2 regions of the Pseudomonas sp. HP_01 genome follow, and region 1 is predicted to be linked to the other one. Evidence: predicted binding sites of a transcription regulator. Region 1 holds the regulator's gene; the other holds the start of a gene.
The links. Region 1 encodes sigma-54, which starts transcription at its own class of promoters, with help from an activator protein. Its sites were predicted from a motif close to ANTGGCATNNANNTTGCTNT; they were not measured.

Region 1 (10,850 bases):
CGCAGACGTCAACCTCAATGCGCGGGTCGAAAAAGAAGCCTGCCCGCTGAATCTGGCGCCCACCTCCTCCACCACGGCGGCGCTGGTCATGGGCGACGCCCTGGCCGTTGCGCTACTGGACGCCAGAGGCTTCACCGCCGAAGACTTCGCCTTTTCCCACCCGGGCGGTGCGCTGGGTCGTCGGCTGCTGTTGAAGGTCGAGCATGTCATGCACACTGGCGTCGACCTCCCGCAGGTTGCGCGGGGCACGCCGCTTCGCGACTCGCTGATGGAAATGACCCGCAAGGGGCTGGGCATGACGGCCATTATCGAGAGCGATGGCCGCCTTGCCGGTATCTTCACGGACGGTGATTTGCGTCGCACGCTGGATCGCCCGATCGACATACGCCAGGCCAGCATCGATGAAGTGATGACCGTCCACGGCAAGACCGTGCGCCCGGAAATGCTGGCGGCCGAAGCCCTGAAAATCATGGAAGACAACAAGATCGGCGCACTCATCGTGGTCGACGAGAACGATCGCCCGGTTGGCGCGTTCAACCTTCAAGACCTGCTCCGCGCAGGAGTCATGTAAATGAGCGCCGATATGAATGACCTGATGCAACGCGGCAAGAACATCAAACTGGCCATCTTCGATGTCGATGGCGTACTGACCGATGGGCGCCTGTATTTCCTCGAAGACGGCAGCGAGTTCAAGACGTTCAACACCCTCGACGGCCAGGGCATCAAGATGCTCATCAACTCGGGCGTGACGACAGCCATCATCAGCGGGCGCAAGACGCCCGTGGTTGAGCGGCGCGCGAAGAACCTCGGCATCGCACATCTTTATCAGGGCCGCGAAGACAAACTCGTGGTTCTCGACGAGCTTTTGCAACAACTGAATCTAAGCTACGAGCACGTCGCGTATCTGGGTGACGATTTGCCCGACCTGCCGGTCATTCGCCGGGTCGGTCTGGGCATGGCCGTTGCCAACGCTGCCGGCTTTGTTCGCGAGCACGCCCATGGCACCACCCAGGCACGTGGCGGCGAAGGCGCTGCCCGCGAATTCTGCGAGTTGATCCTGAAAGCTCAGGGCAACCTCGAAGCGGCTCACGCCGCCTACCTATAGAAGTGCATTTATGCTGAGCAAAAAGTTTCGTACGTTTCTGCTGTTCGGTGTGCTGGCACTGCTGCTGGCAGCGGTCGGCTACTGGAACATCAGTCCGGAAAGCTTCCTCGATCAACCCAAGGCTGCCGTGGATGAAAGCGCTGTCGATTACTATGCGACCAACGCCCACAGCATTCAGTACCTGCCCGACGGGACCATGCAGTACGACATGACCGCCGACAAGGTCGAGCACTTGAAAGCCACCGACGTCACCCTGATGACCACGCCGGTGCTGCAGATGTATCGCGGCTCGACCTTCCCGTGGCACGTACAGAGCGTTCGCGCCGAAGTGTCGCCGGGGGGTGATCACGTCGAGCTGATCGACTCGGTGCGCATCAACCGCACCGACGAAAAGAACCGTACCACCATCATCACCAGCAGCCGCATGACTGTATTCCCGCAGAAGCAATATGCGGAGACTGCCCAACCCGTTAGAATCGACGGCCTTGGCGGTGTAACGACCGGCACGGGTATGAAAGCGTATCTGAAAGAAAGCAGGATGAACCTGCTATCCAACGTAAGAGGACAGTATGAGGCTCGTTAAAACCCTTCCTTTTTTGCTCGGCCTGGGCGCAGCACTGGGAAGCGCGAGCGCCTGGTCTCTGCCGACGGATCGCGATCAACCCATCCACATTCAGTCGGATGACGCGCAACTGGACGACAAGCAAGGCATCGCCACTTACAAAGGCAATGTCATCATCACCCAGGGCACGATGAAGATCACCGGCAACACCGTGACCATCACCCGTACACCGCAAGGCGACGTGGACGTGTTTACGTCCGTGGGCAACCTGGCTTACTACGAGCAGAAGCCATCGGTGGACAAGCCGATCGTTCAGGCCTGGGGCGTTACCATCCAGTACTTCGCGGCCCAGAACCGCATCGTGCTGATCGACAAGGCCAAAGTAGTCAACGACGGCAACACGTCCGAAGGCGAGAAAATCGTCTATGACACCGTCAAGCAGGTCGTGAACGCCGGTCGTGCCAATGGCACCAAGGTCACCGCCCCACGCCCTCGCATCGACATGGTCATCCAGCCGAAAAAGAAAACCGACCAGCAGAAGGCCCAGTAATGGCAACGCTGAAAGCCCAACACCTGGCCAAGGCCTATAAAAGCCGCCAGGTCGTACGTGACGTCAGCCTGTCCATCGAGAGCGGCCAGATCGTCGGCCTGCTCGGCCCCAACGGCGCCGGCAAGACCACCTGCTTCTACATGATCGTCGGCCTGGTTCAGGCGGATCAGGGTCGCGTCCTGATCGACGACCAGGACGTCAGCCACCAGCCGATGCACGGCCGCGCACGCGCCGGTATTGGCTACCTGCCACAGGAAGCATCGATCTTCCGCAAGCTCTCCGTCTCGGACAACATCATGGCGATCCTGGAGACCCGCAACGAGCTCGATCGCGCTGCCCGCCGCAAGGAGCTGGAGAGCCTGCTGCAGGAATTCCACATCACCCACATTCGCGACAACCTGGGGATGAGCCTGTCGGGTGGTGAACGTCGCCGTGTGGAAATCGCACGCGCCCTCGCCACTTCGCCGAAATTCATTCTGCTCGACGAACCCTTCGCCGGTGTCGACCCTATTTCCGTAGGCGACATCAAGCAGATCATTCACCACCTCAAGGCCAAAGGGATCGGCGTGCTGATCACCGACCACAACGTGCGTGAAACGCTGGATATCTGCGAAACCGCCTACATCGTCAACGATGGGCAGCTAATTGCCGAAGGCGACGCCGAATCCATCCTGGCCAACCAGTTGGTCAAGGAAGTGTATCTGGGTCACGAGTTCCGCCTGTAACCGCAGTGATGACATGAGGTCGTGCGGTGCCCCGCAGCGCGCGCTATCGCCGACCTCGTTTTTTAATTGTCATCACACTCTAGGCAAACCCTCCAGCTTCAGGCATATAATTTGCTTAAGTTGGCGCCATCGGCGCCCTGGTAGTAAATGGCGCGCAGTGCGCCGGCGAATAAGGTGTTAAGCCCTGCCATGAAACCTTCGCTAGTCTTGAGAATGGGCCAGCAGCTGACGATGACGCCTCAGCTGCAACAGGCAATCCGCTTGCTTCAGCTGTCGACGCTGGATCTCCAACAGGAGATTCAGGAGGCGCTGGAGTCGAACCCGATGCTGGAACGGCAGGAGGAAGGCGACGATTTCGACAATGCCGACCCCTTGGCGGATAACGTAGAGCAAAAGCCCAACGCTGATGTTCAGGAGCCCACCTATCAGGAATCGGCGCCTACCGTCGACAATCTGGATGAGGGCGACTGGAACGAGCGCATCCCCAACGAGCTGCCCGTCGACACCGCGTGGGAAGACGTCTATCAAACCAGCGCCAGCAGCCTGCCCAGCAATGACGATGACGAGTGGGATTTCACCACCCGCACTTCTGTTGGCGAGAGCCTGCAAAGCCACCTGCTCTGGCAGCTCAACCTGGCGCCGATGTCCGACACCGATCGCCTGATCGCCGTGACCCTGATCGACTGCATCAACAACCAGGGCTACCTCGACGAAACACTTGAAGAATTGCTCGACGCATTCGATCCCGAACTCGATATCGAGCTGGATGAGATAGAAGCCGTTCTGCACCGCATCCAGCAGTTCGAGCCTGCCGGCATCGGCGCTCGCAACCTGAGTGAATGCCTCCTGCTGCAGCTTCGCCAGTTGCCGGCCAAAACCAGGTGGCTGGCGGAAGCCCAGAAGCTGGTCAGCGAATACATCGACCTGCTGGGCAGCCGCGACTATGCGCAACTGATGCGCCGCATGAAGCTCAAGGAAGACGACCTGCGTCAGGTCATTGAGCTGGTCCAGAGCCTCAACCCGCGGCCCGGCTCACAGATCGAGTCCAGTGAAGCTGAATACGTCGTGCCTGACGTCATTGTGCGCAAGGACAACGAGCGCTGGCTGGTGGAGCTGAACCAGGAATCCGTGCCGCGCCTGCGGGTCAATCCGCAATACGCAGGATTCGTGCGTCGCGCCGATACCAGTGCCGACAACACCTTCATGCGCAATCAACTGCAGGAAGCCCGCTGGTTCATCAAAAGCCTGCAGAGCCGCAACGAGACGCTGATGAAGGTGGCCACGCAAATCGTCGAACACCAGCGCGGCTTCCTCGAGTACGGCGACGAGGCCATGAAGCCGCTGGTTCTGCATGACATCGCCGAAGCGGTCGGCATGCACGAATCGACGATTTCCCGGGTGACCACGCAGAAATTCATGCACACCCCGCGCGGGATCTACGAACTCAAATATTTCTTTTCCAGCCACGTCAGCACCTCCGAAGGCGGCGAATGCTCGTCCACGGCGATTCGCGCGATCATCAAAAAACTGGTCGCCGCGGAAAATCAGAAAAAGCCGTTGAGTGACAGCAAGATCGCTGGTTTACTGGAAGCACAAGGCATTCAAGTGGCCCGTCGCACAGTCGCCAAGTACCGCGAATCCCTTGGGATTTCGCCGTCCAGCGAACGCAAGCGGCTGATGTAAAGGCCACACGTCAAAGTGTTTCAGTGGCAGGCATTACGCCTGCCTCTTAATGCACTGGCAACGAAGGAGAAGCTGTATGCAAGTCAACATCAGTGGACACCAGCTGGAAGTGACCGAACCTCTGCGTACCTACATCGGCGAGAAGCTCGCCCGACTGGAACGCCACTTTGACAAGATCACGAATGTGCAGGTCACGATGGAGGTCGAGAAGCTCAAGCAGAAAATCGAAGCCACCCTGCATGTTCCTGGCGCTGAAGTGGTTGCCAACGCCGAACACGACGACATGTATGCAGCCATTGACCTGCTTGCCGACAAGCTTGACCGCCAACTCAAAAAACATAAGGAAAAACAGCAAAGTCTGCTGCAAGGCGCGACTGCTCGCTGACACTCCCCACTCATGATCCGACTTGAAAATATCCTGACCCCTGGCCGTTCCCTCGTGAACGTGCCAGGCGGCAGCAAAAAAGCCGTACTCCAAAAGATCGCCAACGTGATCAGCAAGCAGGTGCCTGATCTTGATGAGCAGGTGATGTTTGAAAGTCTTACTGCCCGTGAAAAGCTCGGTTCTACCGGATTCGGCAATGGCATCGCCATTCCCCACTGTAGGCTGAAGGGCTGTTCAACGCCCGTCAGCGCCGTGCTGCATCTCGAGAAACCCATAGATTTCGACGCCATTGACGGCGCACCGGTTGACCTGCTTTTTGTGCTGCTGGTCCCGGAAGCGGCCACCGATGCCCATCTCGAACTGCTGCGCCAGATCGCCAGCATGCTTGATCAGGCCGAGGTGCGTAAGCGCCTGCGCGGCGCCAAGACAGGCGAAGAGCTCTACAACGTCGTGCTCGACGTCCAGAACGGTCACTGATCATGCGCATGATCATCGTCAGCGGCCGCTCCGGCTCCGGCAAGAGCACGGCCCTCGATGTCCTTGAAGACAGCGGCTTCTACTGTGTCGACAATCTTCCCGCCGGCCTGCTCCCTGAGCTGGCCGAGCGCGCGCTGATCAACACCGAGCTGGCTGAGCCTTTATTAGCTGTCTCGATTGATGCGCGCAACCTGCCCAGTCACCTGACACGATTCCCGCGCATGCTCGCCGAAGTTCGCGCCCGCCATATCCAGTGCGACGTGCTGTTTCTCGATGCCGATGAAGCAACCCTGCTCAAGCGTTTTTCCGAGACCCGACGTCGTCACCCGCTGAGCACGGCAACACGCTCGCTGGCCGAGGCGATTCGTGACGAGAAAACCCTGCTCGGTCCGATCATCGACCTGGCTGATCTGACGGTCGACACCACGCACCTGAATCTCTACCAGCTGCGCGACATTCTTAAACTGCGCCTGCTGAACAAACCCGAGCCGGGCACCGCCTTCCTCATCGAATCCTTCGGCTTCAAGCGCGGCATGCCCGTGGACGCCGACCTGGTGTTCGACGTGCGCTGCCTGCCCAATCCGTACTGGAAACCGGAGCTGCGCGAGCAGTCGGGCCTCGACAAGCCGGTTGCCGATTACCTTGCAGCTCAGCCGGACGTCGAAGAGATGTTCCAGGACATCTTTGCGTACCTCAACAAGTGGTTGCCGCGCTTCGCCGCCAGCAACCGCGCCTACGTCACTATCGCCATTGGCTGCACCGGCGGACACCACCGCTCCGTCTACCTGACAGAACGTCTGGGTCAGGTGCTGCAGCAATCGCTCAAGAATGTTCAGGTCCGCCACCGCGACCTAAGCTGAAAGGACCTCCATCGCGATGCCCGCTCTAGAAATCACCATCATCAACAAGCTGGGTCTGCACGCCCGGGCCGCCGCCAAGTTCGTGGGTGTCGCCGGCAAGTACCCGTGTCAGATCAGGGTTGGCCGCACGCCGGAAACCATGGTCGATGGCAAAAGCATCATGGCCGTCATGATGCTCGCTGCCGGCAAGGGCACCCTGATTCATCTGGCTACCGAAGGTGAAGACGCCGAGGCCGCGCTGGCGGGACTGGTGGAGCTGATCAACAACAAGTTTGACGAAGGCGAATAAGCTTACGCCTGGGCGACGCGTCCATTACCGTCAGAGATGAGCGATGCCACTGTCATTCACGCGGACGTTTGTGCGAAGGAGCAGGTCGGGGTCCGAGAAGATGCTCCTTCTGGGCAGCGTTCTGGCGGTCATGGCGATTATGGCAATCGTTGCGTGGCTGCTGTTCAGGGAGCTGGGCAGCGCCAACGAAGCCTCCGTGCGTGCGGCGAACAACGTCGTGCAGCTTATCGATGCTGACGTCCAACGCAATGCCGAACTTTATGATACCTCGCTCCAAGGGCTGATCTCTGCATGGCTGAGACCGGACCTTGGGACCATCTCGCCTGAGTTGCGTCAGTTGGTACTCTTTGATCGCGCTACTGCCGCGCCTTACAAGGGTGATCTGGTGTTGCTGAACGAGACGGGGAGCATCATTGCCGACTCGACCTCGTTGACACCGCGTCAGGATAACTTCTCTGACAGGTCGAGTTTCCAGCATCACCGGGACAACAATTCCCTTGCACTGCTGGTCGACGGACCGTTTCGTACCCGATGGGGCTTCAAAGACCTGTGCATAAGTTTCAGCCGCCGCATCCCTTCAAATGACGGCAGGTTCGTTGGCGTGGCCAGCGCGTCCATGAGGCTGACTTACTTCGACCAGTTGTTTCGCACGCTGGACGTCGGCCCGGGGAGCACCATCAACTTGTTAGGTGCCAACGGGATACTCCTCGCCCGGCAGCCTGAATCCAATGGTCGGACCTATGTAGGCCAGGACTTCAGCATGCGCCAGAACTTCAAACGCGTGCTGTCGGAGGTCAATGGCAGTTTCACCGCGGTATCCGATCTTGACGGCGTTCAGCGCCTGTATACGTTTTCTCGGGTCGGTGACCTGCCACTCATTGTGGTGGTGGCGCAATCGCGGGACGACGTCTATGCCGTCTGGCAGCGCAATGCAATGTTGGTGGCGGGCGCCACTGGCCTGCTCTGCATCGGCATTCTGCTGCTGTCCTGGCTATTGGGCCGTCAGCTGCGTCTGCGCCAAAACGCCGAGCGCGAACTGGCTGGCCTGGCATCTACGGACGGGCTGACCGGTCTGGCCAACCGGCGCAGGCTGGATCAGGTGCTCAAGCAGGAATGGGCGCGAAGCATGCGTTCGGGAAGGCCTCTGGCATTACTGATGATTGATGTGGACCACTTCAAGGCCTTCAATGACCGACACGGACATCATGGCGGCGACGTTGCACTGCGCAGCGTCGCCCAGACGCTCGCCGCCAGCATCCGCAGGCCAGGTGACCTCGCCGCCCGGTATGGCGGTGAAGAATTCATGGTGGTGCTCCCGGAAACCGACAAGGCAGGTGCCTGTGTCATTGCAGAAAAGCTGCGCCTTGCAATTGAAGCACTTCCGCCTTTCGCTGAGGACACAGTGCCCATCACGGTGAGCATCGGCGTCGCCACGCATCTGCCGGTAACCCACGATCAGCCCGAACTGCTGTTTCATGCTGCTGATCGTGCCCTGTACCGCGCCAAGAAAAACGGCAGGAACCGCGTGGAAGTCGAACCGTACGTTGCGCCCTTCGCGGAACAGCAGGCATAAAAAAACGCCAGACTGGCTGGCGTTTTTCCGAACTACCGCGAATTACTTGTTGGCAGCACGAACGGTGTTGCGCAAGGCTTTGACCTTGTCATGGTTCGCTTGCACGCCCTGCAGCTGACGCTGGATCAAGCTGGTAACGTTGACCGGCAGGTTTTTCTCAGTCGCTTTCTGCGACGCTTCTTTGTAAGCCTTCAGCGCGTGGTCTTCACCGCTTTCGACTTCGTTGAGTACGGCTTCGTCGTTTTTGCCGCTCAATGCGCTTTTCAGGTTGACCCACAGACGGTGTGCGCCGCCAGCAATGCTGGACGAATCTTCTGGATCGCCGCCCAGTGCGCGTACTTCAGCTTGCAGCTCGGCAACCGAAGTCTTGCAGCCAGAGGAGCGGGAAAGCAGGTAGGCCTTGATTTCCGGGTTCTTGGCGTCTTCAGCAGCAGTGTGAAAACCTTTCTCACCGTCAATGCTGGTCTCGATCAAGTCATTCAGAATAGAGATGGCTTCTTTGTTGATATCCGACATTTTGCGGTTCCTTTCTGGCAGGTTTATCAAAGGTTTGGTTAACGAAACACTCGATAAGATAGATATTGCACTGTGCATGCCAGCTTTTGCTGATAAAGAATATCCTTAATTTACAATGAGTTAATAATATCAAGCGACAGTCGCGCCGCGCTTTCTGCATGATCTGTGTGTTTGCGCAATTGCAGAATGCACGTATCTTTCAAGTTCACTCGAACGGATAAGCGGTTATTGGATGAATCCAGAGAAACTCAAACTATTGGTGGCTCGCGAAATGCCGTTCGGCAAGTATCAAGGGCGATTGCTGGCGGACCTGCCAGGTGACTACCTGAACTGGTTCGCCCGGCAGGGTTTCCCGGCAGGTGAGCTGGGCAGCCTGCTGGCACTGATGCACGAGATTGATCACAACGGCCTTTCGGCGTTGCTGGATCCGCTGCGCACCCGGCCTCGCGAACCTCTGCGGCCGGGCCCTTCGAAAACGCCCATTCGTTTCAACTAAAACGTCCATTGATAAAAGCGAGCCGCTTGATGAACAGCACTGCATACGCAATAACGGAATTGGCGGATGAACAGGCTCGGGACGAAGCGTTCTGGCAGCAGGTCGCGGCGCAGTACGACGTCGAACCGGGGCCGGTCAATTTCGAATACGGCTATTTCGGCCGCATGACCCGCGCGGCACTCAAGGATTACGAGCAGAACCTCGCTTACGTCAATCGCAGCAACTCGGTCTATGTGCGGCAGAAGTTCGACTTCGAGGACAGCGAGGTGATTCGCGCCGATCTCGCCGATCTGCTCAACGTGCCAGCCCGCGAAGTCGCCCTCACCCGCTCCGCGTCGGAGTCGGTGCAAGCGCTGATTCGCAACTACAACGGCCTCGTGGCTGGCGACCAGGTGCTGGTCAGCGACCTGGACTACAACAGCGTCCAGACTGGCATGCGCTGGTTGGCGAAGAATCGCGGCGTGGAGGTGATTGAGGTCACTCACCAGCACCCCGCGAGCCACGACGGGTTGCTGCAGACCTACCGCGAAGCGTTTGCCGCTCACCCACGACTCAAACTGGTGGCGCTGACGTACGTCACCCACCGGACCGGTCTGGTGATGCCAGTGAAGGCCATCGCCGAGCTGGCTAAAGCCAACGGCATCGAGGTCATTCTGGATGGCGCCCATGCCTTGGGCCTGCTGGATTTCGAGCTTGCTGATCTCGGCGTGTCGTTCGCCGGCTTCAACCTGCAGAAATGGATAGGCGCGCCGCTGAGCCTGGGCTTTATTTATGTGAAGCAGGAACGCCTGAGCGCCATCGACCCCGACATGGCAGACGAGCGCTACGGTGCGGACGACATCCTCGGCCGCGTGCCGTACGGGACGCCGAATATCCCGGCGCTGATGACACTGCCCAAAGTGTTCGCCGACCATCGGGCCATGGGCGGTGCTCCGGCCAAAGGCGCACGCCTGGCTTACCTGCGAGACCTATGGGTCACTCAGGCGCGCGCTATCGAAGGCATTGACGTGCTGACGCCGGACGACCCTCGGCTGTATTGCGGGATCACGTCATTCCGGTTCAGCCGTCACGGGGATCAGGAACTCATGGTCAAGCGCCTGCTCGATGAGCACGGTATTTTTGCAGTCACGCGAGAGGGCTCGGCCTGCGGGGCGTGCATTCGCATCACGCCGGGATTCACCACGTCGGCAAAGGACGTTGACCAGTTGGTGGCAGCGCTCCGCGCGCTGGCGTGAGGCCTGCACCCCCATTCAGCGCCGGGATCAAGGCCCCCGAAAGGACCGCAGAAAAAAAGACGGCGCCTTCATGACGAAGGCGCCGTAAATCCATCGAGAAACGAACTACAAAGGAGCGGCAAAGATAAGCGCTCCAGCCACTGCCTGTGCGGTACATATGTATTGCGTATGAACAGCGCAAAAAAAAACGGCGTTCCCGACCAAGGAACACCGTAAAAAAGCCATGCAACAACGACTTCTGCAGCAACGCCCCGAGGGGCGCCATAAACGGATCATGCTCAGCAGTTAACCAGCCCCCACTTGAACGGAGGCTGTCTAAGCGTACGCATGACCGCCGGATCCAGACTCAGTCGAACAGCGCGATTGCTTCGGCAGTGGCGTCGGTAATCCGCTG
Region 2 (10,850 bases), on a different contig from region 1:
CCAACGACCACGTTGAAGGCGAACGCCGCGTCTCCCTGACCGCGATGCTGCTGATGACCTACGGCGTCGGGGCGAGTATCGGCCCGCTGGTGTCCGGCGTGCTGATGAAAATGTTCGGCAGCAATATGCTCTACGCCTTCGTCTGCTGCGTGGCGCTGGTGCTGGTCACCCGTATTCGTCCGAAAGCCGTCACCAACCTGCACCAGGTCGAAGACGCCCCGCTGCACCACATCGCCATGCCCGACAGCATGTCCAGCTCGCCGCTGGTGGTCGCCCTTGACCCGCGTGTGGATGAACAGGTGGTGCAGGATCAGATGCAGGACGTTGAGCCTGAGCCTGAGATTTCGACCGAGGTTGCGCCGGATGTGGCGGCGGAAGCTGAAGTGCAGCCAGAGATGGTGGAGCGGGTTGTGGCATCGGGTGAGGGCGTTGTGCGGCCGGTGGCGATTATGGATGAGGAAGTGGCTGCTGAACCTGATGCGGCTGGGCCGGAGGAGGTGGTTGACGTGCGTCGGGATGTTGGGGTGGATCGGCCGTTGTGATGGGGGTGGGCTGATCTGCCCCCACAGGTCTAGTGTCTCACGTTGAAACCGCGTTCACCGCAAAACCCTTGTAGGAGTGACCGGGGTGGCGCTCCACCTTGCCCGCGATGGCGGTGTGTCTATGAAATGGATGTTGGCTGACCCACCGCATTCGCGGGCAAGCGCGCTCCTACAGTTGATCTTCGCCCATCGATAAAGGGTGGCGGACTGCAAGACCGTTGTAGGAGTGAGTTTGCTCGCGAGGGCAGACGATGAGATATGAGCGCAGCAAAATTCAGCCACCCGCCAGCGCGCCATGAAACGCGCCAGCAGATCACCACCAACGATCAGAAATCGTCGTCTTTGTCGAAGCGTCGCGCTTCGCGTTGCAACTGATACACGAAACGCTCGACCTGACGCTGCACCAATCCACTCATGTTGTGAAAGCGCACACCGGCGAACGTGGTGTTGATCCTTTCTTCGAAGTGCAGATGGCGCAATTCCACAGGCGTGGTCATGTTGCCGAAGGGCAGGGAGGCGATGAATCGCTCATAAACCTGACCCAGCTGCATGCGCTCGGATATATCGCCCTCAAAGCGCAGCTTGCAGCCCGTGGCGGAGACATCCAGCAGTTTGCCCCGCAACGGAAATTTGAGCCTGTCGCCGCCGATCTCGACATCAATCAGCGAAGCCAGCTTCAGGGCCGCGCGAAACGCGTTGCGGCGCTGGTGATAGACGACTTCTTGAGGCAGCGGGCCGCGATAACTGCGCGGCTCTTCGATGACTGTCAGCTGGGCTTTGCTTTCCCAGGCGATGCGCACGCCGTCGTGAAAGCCTTCGACACGGAACGGTTCACCGCTGGCAAGGAAACGCTCACCGTCGCGGGGGATCATCTCGTCGAGGATCATCTCGTTGGTGTCGCGGTTGACGTCGATCACGTAGCTCTGAAACCGCTGGCTGCGTTCGTGGAACGTGATGATCAGCGGGTCATGACTTTCCATCAGCAGCCGCAGATTGGCAGCGATTTCCAACGGGGTGGTCAGTACCTTCGGGGGCTGCGGAACATCTTCCGCGCTTGAGGCATTCACGGTCTATCCATCTCCAGGCAAATAACGGCAGCGTTCAGCGTGCGGCATATTGCCACTACGTTGCGCACCTTGATACAAGAACTTACGCCTGGCTGAGCGGACGCGGCCTGGCCTTGCCGGACGTCGAACCGCGGCTGTCATACAGTGTCGGGGTGTCGCCGCCGTTGAGAATCCTCAACTGCTGTGCCGTGGTGAGTTGCTGGAGCTGGATAAGGCTGCCGTTCTGTTCGTTGGCCGCCTGGCATTCACTCATCAGTGCGCTGAGTTCATCGCCTGCGGTTAACAGGGCTTCACCCACTGACGAATGTTTCGCCACTTCTTCGAGTCCCGCACGATTGGCGGGCAGACCCAGGCTGGTCATCAGCTGGGTACGTCGGCGTCCATGCTGCTCGAGCACGATCACCAGCGCCTGTTTCTGCGCCAGGATGTGTTCCATCTCGACCATATTGCGCCCGTGAAGCGCCACTGACTCGGCCTTCAGGATGTCCAGCAGATGCCGGGTTGGCGCAATGTCGTCCGTGATCAGTTGAAGCAATGTAGTGTCTTGCATCGCATGCCCTGGTGTTTAAGCGTCCAGAAGCCCCTGCGCAGACCTGGGGCTAGCGCTGGGCTTCGAAGTTAAGCAGTTTGCTAGCAACACGATTGCTGTCGACCTTATAGCTGCCGTCGGCGATCGCCTGCTTCAACTCAGCCACACGGGCGCTGTTGACGACAGGCTGATCACGCAACGAATCACTGATCTTCTGCAACTGTTGAGCTTCGCTGCTCAAATGTACTGCCTCACCACTGCCGGGCACGCTCGAGGTGCCGCTGACCGCTGCCGTAGCTTCGGTTTTGCTGGCTTCCTTGGTGCTGGCAGTACGTGTTGTACCGCCAACGGGAGTGGAGCTATTCAAACGATTGAAGTCGATGACCATGATTGAAAAACCTCTGGGTTCTAGGACGCTTGCCTTGGTTTCGGCCATACCCGGAATAACTTTAGGGCTCGCGCGAAAACAGTCTCGAATGGACGTCGCGCGGAGCACTGGGGTTCCGAGTGTAGGAAAAGCGCAAGCGCAGCGCCAGAGGTCTTACCTATACATGTCAGTTACATAGCGACCTCAACTTGCCCGGGCGCAACGATGTTGGCCTTGATCACCCGTTGTGAATTCAGGTTCTTCACCCGTATTTGCTCGTTGAAACCGCCGTCGGACAGGGCTTCGCCCGGCATCCGCACGCTCATCGAACCACTGCGAGCGCTGATCACGACTTGGTCGCCCTTATGGACCATTTGGGGTTGATCGAGGTGGACGGGCGTCAGGATCTGGTCGATGACCGTTGGTCGGACAACTTTTTGCCCGACTGCCTGATCGACCGAATCAAGGAAGCCCTGCCCCAGTTGGCTCACGTCACGTTCGCGCAGCGCTACATCGTTTTCGGTCACGATCGCGTCGCGCTTCATTGGCCGTACGGCCGTGACCACATTGCGGTAAAGATGTACCTGGGCCGGTACGAACACTGTCCACGGTGAGGCGCCTTCACAGCGCACTTTGACGGTGACGCGGCCGATGGGCTGGGCCGGGCTTTCCAGTGAGGCTGTCAAATCCTTGTCACACAGCGGCATGCGCATACGCGGATCCAGCTGTTTGACTTCGATCTCATAGCGGCCGGCGGTTTGGTTGGTCGCCATATAGTCTTCAACTGTGAATTCAAGAAAGCCCTGGGTCACGCCGATAAGTGTTTCAGGCAGGGTCATGTTGTCTGCGCGGCTGAGGCTGGCGGCACACAACAGACACAGCGCAACCAGCACGCAGAGAAAGCTGCGGGTTGCGGGGGCCAGGCGTCGGGATACTGTCGTTTGTGTGTTCATGATGAGTAAATAGCAAGGCCCGTGCCGCTTACCGATCCGGTAGCGCAATTGGTCGTTTTGGGAGGAGTGGTTCATGGCTGGTGTGATGGATTCAGTAAACCAGCGCACTCAACTGGTAGGGCAGAACCGCCTTGAACTGTTGCTGTTCCGGTTGGACGGCAAGCAGTTGTATGGGATCAACGTGTTCAAGGTAAAAGAGGTGCTTCAGTGCCCGAAACTTACCCATATGCCCAAATCCAGTCCGATTGTGCGCGGTGTGGCAAGTATTCGTGGCGGGACCATCCCGATCCTCGATCTGGCATTGGCGACCGGCGGCAAGCCGTTGTCTGACATTGCCAATTCCTTCGTGATCATCACGGAGTACAACACCAAGATTCAGGGCTTCCTGGTGCACGCGGTGGAACGCATCGTCAACATGAACTGGGAAGACATTCATCCGCCACCCAAGGGTACGGGGCGCGACCACTACCTGACGGCGGTGACGCGTCTCGACAATCAGTTGGTGGAGATCATCGACGTAGAGAAGATCCTCGCCGAAGTGGCGCCGGTCTCCGAGAACATCTCCGTGGGTGTGGTTACGGCTGAGGTGCAGCACAAGGCGCTCTCGCTGCGTGTGTTGACGGTCGATGATTCCTCCGTGGCGCGCAAACAGGTCACGCGTTGCCTGCAAACCGTCGGCGTGGAAGTCACGGCGTTGAATGACGGTCGTCAGGCACTGGATTTCCTGCGCAAACTGGTGGAAGAAGGCAAGAAACCGGAAGAAGAATTCCTGATGATGATCTCCGACATTGAAATGCCGGAGATGGATGGCTATACCCTCACTGCGGAGATTCGCAGCGACCCGCGCATGCAGAAGTTGCACATCGTGTTGCACACGTCGCTGTCGGGCGTGTTCAACCAGGCGATGGTCAAGAAGGTCGGCGCTGATGATTTCCTGGCCAAGTTCCGGCCGGATGATCTGGCGGCGAGGGTAGTAGATCGTATCAAGGCGGCGGATATCAGCTGAGGAGGGATTTTCCTCCTTGCTGTTCACATGATTTGAGGGGCGGCATGTCTACAGGTAATTTGGATTTTGATCAGTTCCGGGTATTCCTGGAAAAGGCCTGTGGCATTTTGCTGGGTGAAAATAAACAGTATCTGGTCTCCAGCCGCCTCAACAAGTTGATGGAACAGCAGTCCATCAAGTCGTTGAGTGAGCTGATCCAGCGTATCCAGACCCAGCCGCGCAGTGGTTTGCGCGAGCAGGTGGTCGATGCGATGACGACCAACGAGACGTTGTGGTTTCGCGATACGTACCCCTTCGAGGTGCTGAAGAACAAGGTTTTGCCGGAGGCGATGAAGGCCAGCCCCAACCAGCGTTTGCGGATCTGGTCGGCGGCATGTTCTTCGGGGCAGGAACCGTATTCGCTGTCGATGTCGATCGATGAGTTCGAGCGCAGTAACCCGGGGCAGTTGAAGTCGGGTGTGCAGATTGTGGCGACGGATTTGTCGGGTTTGATGTTGAACAATTGCAAAACGGGTGAGTACGACAGTCTGGCGATCGGCCGGGGTTTGTCGCCGGATCGTCTGCAGCGTTTCTTCGATCAGAAGACGCCAGGGCGCTGGACGGTGAAGGCGCCGATCAAGAGCCGTGTGGAGTTCCGGTCGTTCAATCTGTTGGACAGTTATGCGGCGTTGGGCAAGTTCGATATCGTGTTTTGTCGCAACGTGCTGATTTATTTTTCGGCGGAGGTGAAGAAGGATATTTTGCTGCGCATTCATTCGACGTTGAAGCCGGGGGGGTATTTGTTCCTGGGCGCGTCGGAGGCCTTGAACGGGTTGCCCGATCATTATCAGATGGTGCAGTGCAGTCCCGGGATTATTTATCAGGCCAAGTGATTGGCTGCTCTTTCGCTTTATTAGAACCCGCTTAGGCGGGTTTTTTTATGTTGTGTTGGCGCTTGGATTTTTGGCAGCGGGTTAATTGTGGTGGCGCTGAGTTTGGTCTGCCTAATGGCAGACATTTCGCCTTCGGCGAGTTACTTGGAAACATTTTTAAGGGGACTGATTTATTTACAGCGCTTCACCGTAAATCAATCTGTCCCCGAGTGCGCGGTGCGGCTTATTACAGCAAGGTCAAGAGCATCTGCCTCACGGCAGACATTTCGCCTTCGGCGAGTTACTTGGAAAAGCACCCCAAGTAACCAAGGGTGCTTGCTCCTGGTTGGGCCCTTCGTTCCTCAGGGTTCCTTCACTTCGGTCTCGCTCCGTGGGCCCGCGCCGAACGGGCATCCATGCCCTGACGGCGCTCTCGCCGCATCCATGCGGCTCGGCCCACTGCGCGAGACCTGCGTTCAGCCTGCACCCAAGTCGCGATTGGCGGTGACTGGACCTTTTGTGTACGAAGATCAAAAGCACATCTAAAGCAGATCAAGAGCAGATCAAGAGCAGATCAAGAGCAGATCAAGAGCTTCCCGGCTAAAGCCAGTCCTACAGGTATTCGCGCACGGTCAGTGGGACCGGCTTTAGCCGGGAAGCCTTTGATCTGCTCTTGATCTTCATGCACAGCCAGCGCAGACGACACGAATCGCGACTTTGGTGCCGGCCTAACGCAGACGACGCGCAGTGGGCCGAGCGGCATGGATGCCGCGAGAGCGCCGTCAGGACATGGATGTCCGTTCGGCGCGGGCCCACGGAGCGTCGTCGGAGTGAGGGTATCCCGACGGAGGAGGGACCTAACCAGGAGCAAGCACCTTTGGTTACTTGGGGTGCTTTTCCAAGTAACTCGCCGAAGGCGAAACAGTCTGCCCCTAGGCAGACGCTGTTGATCTTGATCTTCCGCGCTGACGCTGACGCGCAATACGGCAAAAAAACGGCACCGCTCTTGCCGCTTTCCTCCCAATGAGCGGAAATCCCTTGCCGCTTTTCTGTCATCCCTCCTCACCAACACCCTGCAGCCCCCGTAAACCCGTGCTTTCAGAAAGTGGCACACACCTTGCTATAACTCCTGCACGTACATCTGGTCAGCCCTCAAAGGTCCCGACATGAGCATCAGTTTTGAAAACGCCCTCGGCATCCACGAAAAAGCACTCAACTTCCGCGCCCAGCGTGCCGAAGTGCTGGCCAACAACATCACCAACGCCGACACCCCCAACTACAAGGCGCGTGACCTCGACTTCTCCAAAGTCCTGGCCGCCGAAAGCGACAAAAGCAAAAACGGCCACTTCGCCCTCGACATGACCAACAACCGTCACATCGAAGCCGAAGGCATGAGCGATGGCGAAGCCAGCCTGCTCTACCGCACCCCGTCGCAGCCGTCGCTGGATCAGAACACCGTCGACTCCCAAGTCGAAAATGCCAACTACGCCGAAAACGCCATCGGTTTTCAGGCCAGCTTCACCTTGCTCAACAGCAAATTCAAAGGGCTGGTTGCAGCCCTGCGCGGAGAGTAATCCATGTCCCTGTCCAGTGTTTTCAATATTGCCGGTAGCGGCATGAGTGCCCAGAACACCCGCCTCAACACCGTGGCCAGCAACATCGCCAACGCCGAAACCGTGTCCTCCAGCATGGACAAGACCTATCGCGCCCGCCATCCGGTGTTCGCCACAGTCTTCCAGGGCCAGGAAGCCGGCGGCAGCGCATCGCTGTTCGAAGACCAGGGCCAGGCCGGCACCGGCGTACAGGTTTCCGGCATCATCGAAGACGCCTCCAACCTCGAAGCACGTTACGAGCCAAATCACCCGTCAGCCGACAAGAACGGCTACGTGTATTACCCGAACGTCAACGTCGTCAACGAGATGGCCGACATGATCTCGGCCAGCCGTTCGTTCCAGACCAATGCGGAAATCATGAACACCGCGAAAACAATGATGCAGAAGGTCCTGACCCTGGGTCAGTGATAAAGGGCGAAATCCATGACGGTCTCAAACACAGACGCTACCTCGTCGTTCCTCAAAGGGCTGCAAAGCACGACCCCCGGGACCACAGGCACTAGCACTAAATCCAGCACCAGCAGCCTCACCGGCTCAAGTTCCCTGGGCAAGGATTCGTTCCTGCAGTTGCTGGTCACGCAGATGCAGAACCAGAACCCGCTGGATCCTCAGGACAACAGCGAGTTCGTGGCGCAGCTGGCCCAGTTCAGCAGCCTGGAAACCATGCAGAACCTGAGCACCTCGGTTGACTCGATCAGCACCATGTATCAGTCGTCCCAGGCGTTGCAGGCTTCTTCGCTGGTCGGCCGCTCGGTGACCGTGGACGCCGGTTCGACCTACGTCGACACCAGCAAGGCGATGACAGGTTCGGTGGTGTTGCCATCGTCCAGCGCCGACACCACGGTGAAGATCTACGACAGCACCGGTACCAACGTCGTGCGCACCATCGACCTGGGTACTCAGGCCGCCGGCACCACATCCTTTAGCTGGGATGGCCTGGACGACAGCGGCGCGGCGGCGGCAGCGGGCAACTACAGCTTCGTCGCCAACGGCAAGCTGGACGGTAAGGGCACTCAGCTGAGCACCTACCTGCCGGCGACAGTGAACAGCGTAACCATGGGCACAACGGGCTCTGACATGACGTTGAACCTCGCCGGCGGCACCCAGGTGGCACTGGCAAAAATCAAGCAAATCGGAATTTAGAGCCGACTAGACGGCGCAGGAGTTAAATCATGTCTTTCAATGTTGGTCTTAGTGGGCTCTACGCGGCAAACAAAAGTCTCGACGTCACCGGCAACAACATTGCCAACGTCGCGACCACCGGTTTCAAATCTTCCCGTGCGGAGTTTGCAGACCAGTACGCCCAGTCAATTCGCGGCACCTCCGGCACTTCCAATACCGGTAGCGGCGTTTACACCGCCGCCGTTTCACAGCAGTTCACCCAGGGCACGCTGAACACCGGTACCGGGCGCAGTCTGGATCTGGCGATCAACGGCAACGGCTTCTTCATGATGAGCAACAACGGCGAGAAGCTTTACACCCGCGCCGGCGCATTTCACACCGATTCCGATGGCTACATCGTCAACGAGGCGGGCAACAATCTCCAGGGCTACAGCGTTGACGGTCAGGGCAATGTCGCCACGGGCGTGCTGAGCAACCTGCGTGTCGACTCCTCAAACCTGGCGCCGAAAAGCACCAGTTTGATCACCGTCGCCTCCAACCTGAACTCTTCGTCCACCGTCCCGACCGTTGCGACGTTCTCGCCGTCGGACACCAGCAGCTACACCACGACCTACAGCACGCCTATGTACGACAGTCAGGGTAACCAGCACACCCTCGACCAGTATTTCGCGAAGACGGGCACCAATACCTGGACCATGTACAGCCTGGTGGATGGCCGCAGCATCAACGATCCAACGTCCACCAAGCCTGACGCCACAGCCGTGACCTTCGATTCGTCGGGTGGCTTGATCACCAGCGGCACCGGTAGCCCGGACACCACCAACTCGCCCAACGTGAGCATTGGTACGGACGGTGTTTTCTCCCTCAATAACTGGGTGCCGGCTGCCAAGACTACCGTTGGCAGTACCACCACCTGGGCGAGTAACGGCGCGGCTGCCAACGCGGGCGGGATCAAGCTCAACATGCTGGCGACCACCCAGACCAACGCGGTGTCGGGTGCAATCAACAAGACCCAGGACGGCTACGCCACCGGCCAGATCACGGCGATGAACATCGACGCCACCGGCAACATGTTCGCGACCTACACCAACGGTCAGTCGAAGGTCATCGGTCAGGTGTCGCTGACCAACTTCGCCAACGTCCAGGGCCTGTCCCCGGCAGGCGGCACCGCCTGGCGCGAATCGTCGGCATCGGGCATTCCGGTCACCGGCGCGCCGCAGTCGGGTACGCTGGGTTACCTGACCGGGCAGGCGCTGGAAGAATCCAACGTCGACCTGACCGGCGAGCTGGTCAACCTGATCAAGGCGCAAAGCAACTACCAGGCGAACGCCAAGACCATTTCGACACAAAGCACCATCATGCAGACCACCATTCAGATGACCTGATAACGGTCGCTGGACACGGTCAATGAAGCCCCTCTCTGAGGGGCTTTTTTTATGGCTTTTTTTTGACTGAAATATCGAGAGCCATCCCACTCTACAACTGGAAACTTCCTACTTTCGTCTTTGCGAGAATCAAGTCCGCTGACAAATAAATGCCATTGCGCGGGGCCGTTTACGGGGCCGTTCGATTGCATTCCTTTGCCCGCGAACTTCGATGCATTGACGAGCGTGTCGTTTAGCAACGACTCAGGGAGTGTTCATGTCATTCAACACAGCGGTTTCAGGTTTGCACGCGGCGCACAAACGCATGGAAGTGGCCGGCAACAACATCGCCAACGTCCACACGTCCGGTTTCAAATCCTCTCGCGCCGAATTCTCGGCGGTGTATTCCTCATCCATGCTCGGCGGCAGCCGCACAGCCTCAGGGGATGGGGTGCAAGTGGCCAACGTCTCGCAGAACTTCGCGCCCGGCGGGGTCATCACCAGCGAGGGGCGGGCGCTCGACATGCGCATTCAGGGCAACGGTTTCTTTGTCATGAGTGACGCCGGTTCCATCAGTTACGGCCGGTCAGGGGCATTCATCAAGGATGCGAAGAATTTTGTCGTCGACGCCCACGGCAGTCGCTTGCAGGGTTATGGGATTACCGATGACGGGAAAGTGATCACCGGCGTTCGCACGGATTTGAAAATTGATTCGGCAGGCATGTCGCCCAAAGCCACCGGCAAAATGGAGCAGACCCTCAACCTGAATGCGGCGTCGGCGTCACTCGGCGCTCTTCCGCGCTTCGATCCCGGCGACCCGACCACCTTCACCCGGGTAACCGGGCGGGTAATTCAGGACGCCGGCGTTCCGCCACAGGATCACGAGCTCAAGCAATATTTCGTCAAGACCGAGGACAATAACTGGACGTCGTACATTCTCGTCGACGGCGTTAACCCGCTGGATCCCACCAGTAACGCCCCGCTGGAGATCGGTTTGCAGGTGTCTGCGGCCGGCAAGCTTTCACTCACCGGCCCGACGGCGGCGGTCAAGATGATTTCCGACACCGAGTTGGAGCTGCAGACCTGGCGCCCGGCGATCAACGTCAACGGCACCTGGACCGCCAGCCCCGCGCCGTCTCCAGGACCGATCTCACTGCCGCTGGTCGATAGCGGTCTGCCCGTGCTGGACCCGGCCGATCCGCTCATGCCGCGGCCCGTGCCGACCTTCAATCCGTCTGACATCACCACCTTCACCAAGGCGTCCACCTACGGCGTTTTCGACAGCCTGGGCATGCGCCACGAGATGACCCAGTACTTTGTCAAAGACGGCAGCAACAGCTGGAAGATGCATACGCTGATTGACGGGCGCAACCCGCAGGATCCGACCAGCACGGCGCCGTCGACGGCGAGCATGCTGTTTGACTCAGGCGGCTCGT

Region 2: a site for sigma-54 is predicted at 6,420-6,439, ahead of flgB (flagellar basal body rod protein FlgB). Genes of this name have one in related genera too.

What each region holds. Positions count from the first base shown of each region.
Region 1 is NZ_JBTOPV010000033.1:4,062-14,911, reverse strand. Features, by position in the region: gene ACYAR8_RS17320 (KpsF/GutQ family sugar-phosphate isomerase) at 1-571, shown strand, start outside; gene ACYAR8_RS17315 (KdsC family phosphatase) at 572-1,105, shown strand; gene lptC (LPS export ABC transporter periplasmic protein LptC) at 1,116-1,688, shown strand; gene lptA (lipopolysaccharide transport periplasmic protein LptA) at 1,675-2,217, shown strand; gene lptB (LPS export ABC transporter ATP-binding protein) at 2,217-2,942, shown strand; gene ACYAR8_RS17295 (RNA polymerase factor sigma-54) at 3,132-4,625, shown strand; gene hpf (ribosome hibernation-promoting factor, HPF/YfiA family) at 4,702-5,010, shown strand; gene ptsN (PTS IIA-like nitrogen regulatory protein PtsN) at 5,023-5,487, shown strand; gene rapZ (RNase adapter RapZ) at 5,490-6,347, shown strand; gene ACYAR8_RS17275 (HPr family phosphocarrier protein) at 6,364-6,636, shown strand; gene ACYAR8_RS17270 (sensor domain-containing diguanylate cyclase) at 6,737-8,209, shown strand; gene ACYAR8_RS17265 (PA2169 family four-helix-bundle protein) at 8,252-8,725, opposite strand; gene ACYAR8_RS17260 (DUF3820 family protein) at 8,958-9,221, shown strand; gene ACYAR8_RS17255 (aminotransferase class V-fold PLP-dependent enzyme) at 9,251-10,456, shown strand; gene ACYAR8_RS17250 (bifunctional 4-hydroxy-2-oxoglutarate aldolase/2-dehydro-3-deoxy-phosphogluconate aldolase) at 10,803-10,850, opposite strand, start outside.
Region 2 is NZ_JBTOPV010000008.1:95,569-106,418, forward strand. Features, by position in the region: gene ACYAR8_RS06895 (MFS transporter) at 1-542, shown strand, start outside; gene ACYAR8_RS06900 (flagellar brake protein) at 869-1,609, opposite strand; gene ACYAR8_RS06905 (flagella synthesis protein FlgN) at 1,692-2,159, opposite strand; gene flgM (flagellar biosynthesis anti-sigma factor FlgM) at 2,209-2,526, opposite strand; gene flgA (flagellar basal body P-ring formation chaperone FlgA) at 2,697-3,458, opposite strand; gene ACYAR8_RS06920 (chemotaxis protein CheV) at 3,532-4,464, shown strand; gene cheR (protein-glutamate O-methyltransferase CheR) at 4,509-5,336, shown strand; gene flgB (flagellar basal body rod protein FlgB) at 6,482-6,889, shown strand; gene flgC (flagellar basal body rod protein FlgC) at 6,893-7,336, shown strand; gene ACYAR8_RS06940 (flagellar hook assembly protein FlgD) at 7,352-8,071, shown strand; gene flgE (flagellar hook protein FlgE) at 8,101-9,435, shown strand; gene ACYAR8_RS06950 (flagellar hook protein FlgE) at 9,692-10,850, shown strand, end outside.